Regions from separate parts of the Bifidobacterium catenulatum DSM 16992 genome, predicted to be linked through region 2. Evidence: riboswitches for the same ligand, from Rfam matches in the RefSeq annotation. Region 2 holds a riboswitch; the other holds the start of a gene.
What was found. A riboswitch is a leader RNA that binds a small molecule or an ion and turns the genes downstream of it on or off. The one in region 2 is predicted to bind thiamine pyrophosphate.

Region 1 (3,531 bases), 210 kb from region 2:
ATCCCACCAACCCTTGGCTATCTGCACCAAGCCGGTCTTCACATGCTCTCGGTCCACCATCACCAGACGGATGACTTCCTTGGCGGCGGTCAGCAGCGTACCCAGACCGAACATCAGCGGACGGTAATCGCCGAACGCCATGAAATAGCGCGCCATGTAGCCTCGGTTACGCATGATGTGGTAACGGTTCATGTCAGAGGTGGAGTTGAGCTGGCGCACGCCGGCGATATCCCAATTGCCGATTTCACGAGTGCGGCGCAGGATCACGTCGGGCACCACAATCGGGTTGGTGACTTTGCTGGCGCGGTAGCCGTACATCGTGTCGTCCCAGTAGATGAAGAAACGCGGATCCGGCAAGCCGATCTGTTCGACGATGTTGCGGCGGAACAGACCCCCCTCGAAGCACAGGGTGTCCATCACGCGGTAGCCGGGGCGTCCGAATGCGGCCGGAGCGATCGGATTGGGGATGCCGAGGGAAATGATGAAATCGTATTGCCAGTAGAACGGGCCGCCGTCATAGTCGTATCGGCTGCCTTGGATCACATCATGGCTGCCGGTCCACTTGGCAAGTCGTTCGATGGCTTCGGGCATCACGGCCACATCGTCGTCCATCACCCAGAACCATTCGGATCCCAGCTCATATGCCTTCTTCACACCTGCGGAGAATCCGCCTGCGCCGCCGAGGTTGTCGGATTGAGGCGCATACACCACGCGACTTTCGTTGCCCGATTGGTCGGCGATGGTATTGCCCCACTGCGCGGTGACCGCTTCACGGAAATCGTCGACCATGCCTTGGGTCGCATCGCTGTGCTCGTTGTCAACGACGACGATACGCCATGGTGCCACAGTGAGTTTTTCGATGGATTCGAACAGGGTGGCGAGCAGCTGCTGACGCTTGTATGTCACCACGACGATAGCCAGCTTTTCGATGGTGTTCTTCGCAACTTGCTTTTCAGTCATACGTTCTATTCTTGCACTCGCCCTCAACCGAACATCGCCTGTGTTCGCATCATGCGGCACGATTCCATTCGGCGGACAGGCTCTTGCACATTTCGGACGGCTTTGCCATAATATACGGCGTAATGCAGGGGAACCCGTGTTTGTCGGGTTGAGATAGGCCAAGTGAGGCCTGAACCCTTTGAACCTGATGGTTAATACCAGCGTAGGGAGGCATGTCTAATGACTGCTGTGACATCAACAACCAATTTCGATTATGAGTTCGACGCCGCCAAAGGCATCCAACGCAACAATCTTCCTCCGTTCGCGCAGCGCATGCGCAAGGCTGCTGACCTGGTTTGGGAGGAAGGCTACCAGCAGCCGTTCATCCGCGAGCTTGGTGAAGGCACACTGCAACGCGAGCGTTTCGCCTTCTATCTGCTGCAGGATTTTCGTTATGTGAACGATTACGCCAGAGTGCACGCTTTGGGATTAGCCAAGGCCACCGACCCTGAAATCATGGCGTTCATGCTCAAGGTGCAGAACGGCGCCCTGCAGGTCGAGACCGAAGTACACCGCTCCTACTTGGCCAGCTATGGCATCACCGAAGAGCAGATGAACAATGTGCGCCAGTCGGCCTTCGCGCGTGCCTACACGTCGAATATCCTTTCCATCGCCTATGGCAAGGATATTCTCGACATTCTTGTGGCCGTGCTGCCGTGCGCCTGGGTGTATGCGGATTATGGTTACCGTCTTGCCGCCGAGTTTGCCGACACGCTTGACGACAATCCGTACAAAAGTTGGGTCGACATGTATAAGACCGACGAATTCTGGCAGGATTCCGTGTGGCTGCTCGAACATATCGAGAAACTGGTAGCCGACGCGAGCGAGGAGCGCAAGCGCGAGCTGATTGACATTTTCGTGACCGGCGTGGAGAACGAGTACATGTTCTGGGCCAGCGCGTACGACATGCAGTACACGTGGAAGCCCGAATGGAATCAGGAGCGCTGACACCGCTCCATCGCATGTTTTCCTGACTTCCGATTGTTTATTCTCATTGCAATAGGGCGGGTGCCTTCTGATTGGTTTTCAGAAAGCACCCGCCCTGTTATGTTTGGTCGCGTCAGTTTCCCGCTTTATTCGCGTACGAGACGAATATGCTCCACGTCATCGCGATAGGAGCGGCGATAGAGCACGAAACGGTTGCCGATAACCTGTACGAGTTCCGCGTTCAGTTCTTCGGCCAGCCCCTCGCCCGCTTCCTTGGCAGTCAGTCCGGATCCGTCGAGCACGGAGCATTTGATAAGCTCACGCTTTTCAATGGTCTCGTCCGCCTGCTTGATAGCGGTTTCGCTCAAATCGTTCTTGCCGACCTGGATGAGCGGATTGAGCTTGGTAGCCAGGCCACGCAGCTGCTTGACCTGCTTCTTGGTTAATGCCATAACTTGTTCCATTCCTATTTATGATGCTTGCTCAAGAGTAGCGTGAGGGCAGTAAAATCTTGCATATCACTCCCCCGCGCCTTTGATGGCGTTCACACCGTCTTCGATGTTCTTGCGCGTGTTCAGACGTGCTTCTTCGGCGGTTTCGCTTTCCAATGCGATCAGTGGAGCGCCATGCCCATCCGAAATGCTCAGCATAGTCCAGCGATCAGGGTCAATGCGGCAATGTACGACACACTCACACCGACTACGGCGATGTCATGTTTGGCGATCCGCATGATTCGCCAGTGCGTGCGCATGATGCCTTCCTCGTAACATCGTGCGTCGAGTGCGAGGCTGAGATTATCGGCATGACGTATCGCTCCTGCGAATACCGGAATGATAATGGCGGTTATCGCTTTGATCCGCTGTACGAATGTTCCTGTTTCAATGCTGCCGCCTCGGGCTGATTGCGCATCCACAATGGCTTTCGCTTCGCTTCCTAACGTGGGCAGGAACCGCAATGCGAGGCTCATCACCAACGCGATCTCCTGCGCATGGATGCCGAATTTTGCGAAAGGTTTGAGCAACGCTTCGAATGCGTCGGTAATGGCCGTGGGAGTGGTCGTGGCAAGGAATACCGCTCCGACGATAATGACCGCAACGAATCTGCAGGCGTACAGTATAGCGATACGCACACCGTCGTCGGTGATTGGAATCGGTCCGATGTTCGTAAGAACATTGCCGGATCGTACGAAGAACACATTGAGCAGTCCGCAGAACACGAACAATGCAAGGAACATGCGAATCGATTTGAACAGTTGTTTCACGCCGATGCCTGATGTCGCAACGATCATGCCGGTCAACAGTGCGGCCACCAGTAACTGCCAGAAGGAGCGGATGGCGAATGCGGAGAACATGACCGCCAACGCGCTCACCATCTTCACGCGCGGGTCAAGCCGTTCCATAAAACTGCGGTTTTCACGGACGTCTCCCTTTGCATGTCCGGAGCCAAGCGTGTGCAGATTCTTCGAACCTGCCGTTTCGGAAGTGACATTGGTTCCGATATCTCGAGTGACGTCATTACCGTTTTGTCTACGATCAAGTGCGATCACCCGATCGGCGAGCACATCGATTTCCGTTTGCGAATGGGAAATGATGAGTATGGTGATGC
Region 2 (3,531 bases):
AGTCATGCTGACGCAGGTCGGCTGCCAGATCATGTGCCACGGTCTGCAGTTCCGGCTTCTTGCTCAACGGCAGCACGGCGGCCTTGACCGGAGCCAGGCGAGGATCAAGGCGAAGCACAGTACGCTTGTCGACGCCGCCCTTGGTGTTCGGTGCCTCGTCAACGTCGTAGGCGTCAACGAGGAAGGCCATGAGAGAGCGGGTCAGGCCTGCGGCCGGCTCGATGACGTACGGCACGTACTTTTCGCCGGTGGCCTGATTGAAGTAGCTCAGATCCTCGCCGGAGTGCTTGGCATGCGCGGAAAGGTCGAAGTCGGTACGGTTGGCTACGCCTTCGAGTTCGCCCCAATCGGATCCCTGGAAGCCGAACTTGTATTCAATGTCGACGGTGCGCTTCGAATAGTGAGCCAGCTTCTCCTTCGGATGCTCATAGTGGCGCAGGTTTTCCGGCTTCACGCCAAGATCGATGTACCACTGGGTACGTGCATCGATCCAGTACTGGTGCCATTCCTCATCCGTGCCCGGAGCCACGAAGAATTCCATTTCCATCTGTTCGAACTCGCGGGTACGGAAGATGAAGTTGCCCGGGGTGATTTCATTACGGAAGGACTTACCCATGTTGGCGATGCCGAACGGCGGCTTGGAACGAGAAGAGGTCATCACGTTCTTGAAGTCCACGAAAATGCCCTGCGCGGTTTCCGGGCGCAGGTAGTGCAGCGAGTTTTCGTCTTCGACCGGTCCGAGGTGGGTACGCAGCATCATGTTGAAGTCGCGCGGTTCGGTCCAGTTGCCACGGGTGCCACAATCCGGGCACACAATATCTTTAAGACCGTTTTCCGGCAGCTTGTCGCCATGCTTTTCGGCATAGGATTCCTCAAGCTTGTCTGCACGGTGGCGCTTGTGGCAGTTGAGGCATTCGATCAGTGGATCGTTGAACACGGACACGTGGCCGGAAGCCACCCACACGGCCGGCGGAAGAATGATGGACGTGTCAACGCCCACCACATCGCCACGGGTGACGACCATGGAACGCCACCATTCACGCTTGATATTGTCTTTCAGCGCGACGCCGAGCGGACCGTAATCCCACGCGGAACGGGTTCCGCCGTAGATTTCACCGGCGGGAAAAACAAAGCCACGACGCTTGGCGAGGGATACGACTTCATCGAGTTTGGATACAGCCACAATGCACCTTCTGGTTTGAACGGTTTGGGGTCTTTACAAGCGCAAAGCCTACCTTTACGCGGTGACAGAACGCCACCCGCGTTACTGTTTCGTGGCGTTCTCGCCTTCAACAGTGTCGTTGTCAAGCAGCAGCGGCCAGATATTGCAGTCAATCATCACGGTTTTCTTATTCAGATTTGCCTATGAGATTTACGTACGCACCTAATATTTACGAGAACGTGCTGCATTCACCTGATCCCGGAATCGACTGGACCGCTCCAGTGTCAGGGCCTTTGTATAGGTTGAGTACGTTATGTACATGCAGGGGGGCTTTCCGACGAAAGTGGAAGCTGAGATAGGCGGATGCCTGACCCTTTGAACCTGTTGGTTAGGACCAACGTAGGGAGCAGACAATGAGCGATGACTCATTTTCGGCAACGCTGCGCAAACAGATTGTGCAGGCAGTCAACAGAGTACGAGAGACCACGCCTTTGGCGCAGTCGTTTACCAATTTCGTTACGATGAATCTTGTGGCCAACGCGCAGCTTGCCGCCGGAGGTACTGCCGCCATGAGCTTTCTGCCGGACGATGTAATCGACACTGCGGAAATCGCCGGATCGAACTACATCAATGTGGGCACGCTGCTGCCGTTCTTCAAAGATGCGCTGCCGGAAATCGCCTACAAACTGCACAAGAACGGCAAGACGTGGGTGCTAGATCCGGTCGCCGCGGGCATCGGCAAAACCCGTACCGCCATTCTTGAATCGTTCCGCACCTATACGCCAACCATCGTGCGTGGCAATGCGAGTGAGATCATCGCACTCGATGCGATGTGGGGCCTTGCTCAAAACGATTCTACCGTTCCCGGCACGCGTCCGGCAGGCGTGGAGGCTGTGGACGAGGTCGATGCAGCCGTTGATGCGGCCAAGAGGCTGGCCCGCCATCTTGTGAAACGCTCCCCCATCGGCGCTGGTGCGGTGGCTGTTTCCGGTGCGGTTGATTTGGTGACCGACGGCGAGCATGTGTTCCGTCTGCCAGGCGGCAGCGCGATGATGACGAAGATCACCGGCGCTGGCTGCTCACTTGGCGGCGTGACCGCAACATATTTAGCCGTAGCGGAACCGTTGGTGGCTACGATTTCCGCTTCGCTGCTGTACAACAGAGCTTCCGAAATCGCCGAAGCCAAATCTTCAGGCCCGGGATCCTTCCAAGTGGCGCTGCTTGATGCGCTTTGGAACGTCACCGCCGAGGAAGTCGCCGCCTCCGAAATCATCATCGACTAGACTTTGCCGCTACTCTGCATACCATGCGGCATGTTATGCAGAGTTCGGCAATTGCGTATGCGGAAAAACGGACGAATGCCGGTTTCACATTGTAGGCTTTCCGAACCACTTACCGAGAAGGGTGATTATATGGACAATTATTCATATGCATCGATGCGCGATACATTCGATATGAGCGCCTACTTTGTGGTCGGCCCGCAGGATTGCAAGGGACGACCGATTACCAGCGTGGTTGAGGACGCGCTGCGCGGGGGCGCAACGTTCATCCAGCTGAGGGCCAAAGATACCGACGCGAAAGATATCACCAGCATGGCACGCGATATCGCACAGGTTATCGAACACAACAGCAAATCCGATTCCGTGGCGTTCGTGATCGACGACCGTGTGGACGTAGTCTGGCAAGCACGGCACAAGGGCATCAAGGTTGACGGCGTGCATATTGGGCAAACTGATTTGGAACCGCAGGAAGCCCGCGCGCTACTTGGGGAAGATGCCATTGTTGGCTTGTCTGCCGAAACGGAAAGCTTGGTGAAGCTCATCAACGAGCTACCTGCCGGCTGCATCGACTACATCGGGGCAGGTCCGTTGCATGTGTCCATCACCAAGCCGGAAGCTTCCGTGGGCGGCAACGACGGTTCCGGACATACGCTCGACGAGGCACAGATCAATGCGATCTGCGATGCGAGCGATTTTCCGGTTGTGGTCGGCGGTGGTGTGAGCGCCGACGATATGGAGATGCTCGCGCATTCGAAGGCAGCCGGTTGGTTCGTTGTGTCGGCAATCGCCGGCGCAAGCGATCCGGAAGAAGCGACCCGCAATATGGTTTCGCGGTGGAAGGCCGTGCGCGGCGACGCAAAGCACGGGCACGTGCCGCACAAGTAAGAATCACGGATCACGAGTATTTCAAAACTTCAGATCATAAGTAAGCAAGAGCAAGTAAGGAGTCATTCATGACCAGCACATTGCCACCGGTATTGAGCATCGCGGGATCGGATTCCTCCGGCGGCGCCGGTATCCAGGCGGACTTGAAAACCATGCTTGCCAATGGCGTATTCGGCATGACCGCCATTGCGGCGCTGACCGCGC

Region 1: another riboswitch for thiamine pyrophosphate. It lies ahead of tenA (thiaminase II); the one in region 2 lies ahead of BBCT_RS06280 (hydroxyethylthiazole kinase).

The regions. Positions count from the first base shown of each region.
Region 1 covers NZ_AP012325.1:1,254,967-1,258,497, forward strand. The annotation lists gene BBCT_RS05415 (glycosyltransferase family 2 protein) at 1-960, opposite strand, end outside; TPP riboswitch at 1,077-1,187, shown strand; gene tenA (thiaminase II) at 1,180-1,947, shown strand; gene BBCT_RS05425 (YhbY family RNA-binding protein) at 2,073-2,378, opposite strand; gene BBCT_RS09640 (hypothetical protein) at 2,445-2,576, opposite strand; gene BBCT_RS05430 (energy-coupling factor transporter ATPase) at 2,570-3,531, opposite strand, start outside.
Region 2 covers NZ_AP012325.1:1,468,737-1,472,267, forward strand. The annotation lists gene BBCT_RS06275 (glycine--tRNA ligase) at 1-1,183, opposite strand, end outside; TPP riboswitch at 1,476-1,585, shown strand; gene BBCT_RS06280 (hydroxyethylthiazole kinase) at 1,576-2,445, shown strand; partial or broken gene BBCT_RS06285 (thiamine phosphate synthase) at 2,575-3,318, shown strand; gene thiD (bifunctional hydroxymethylpyrimidine kinase/phosphomethylpyrimidine kinase) at 3,396-3,531, shown strand, end outside.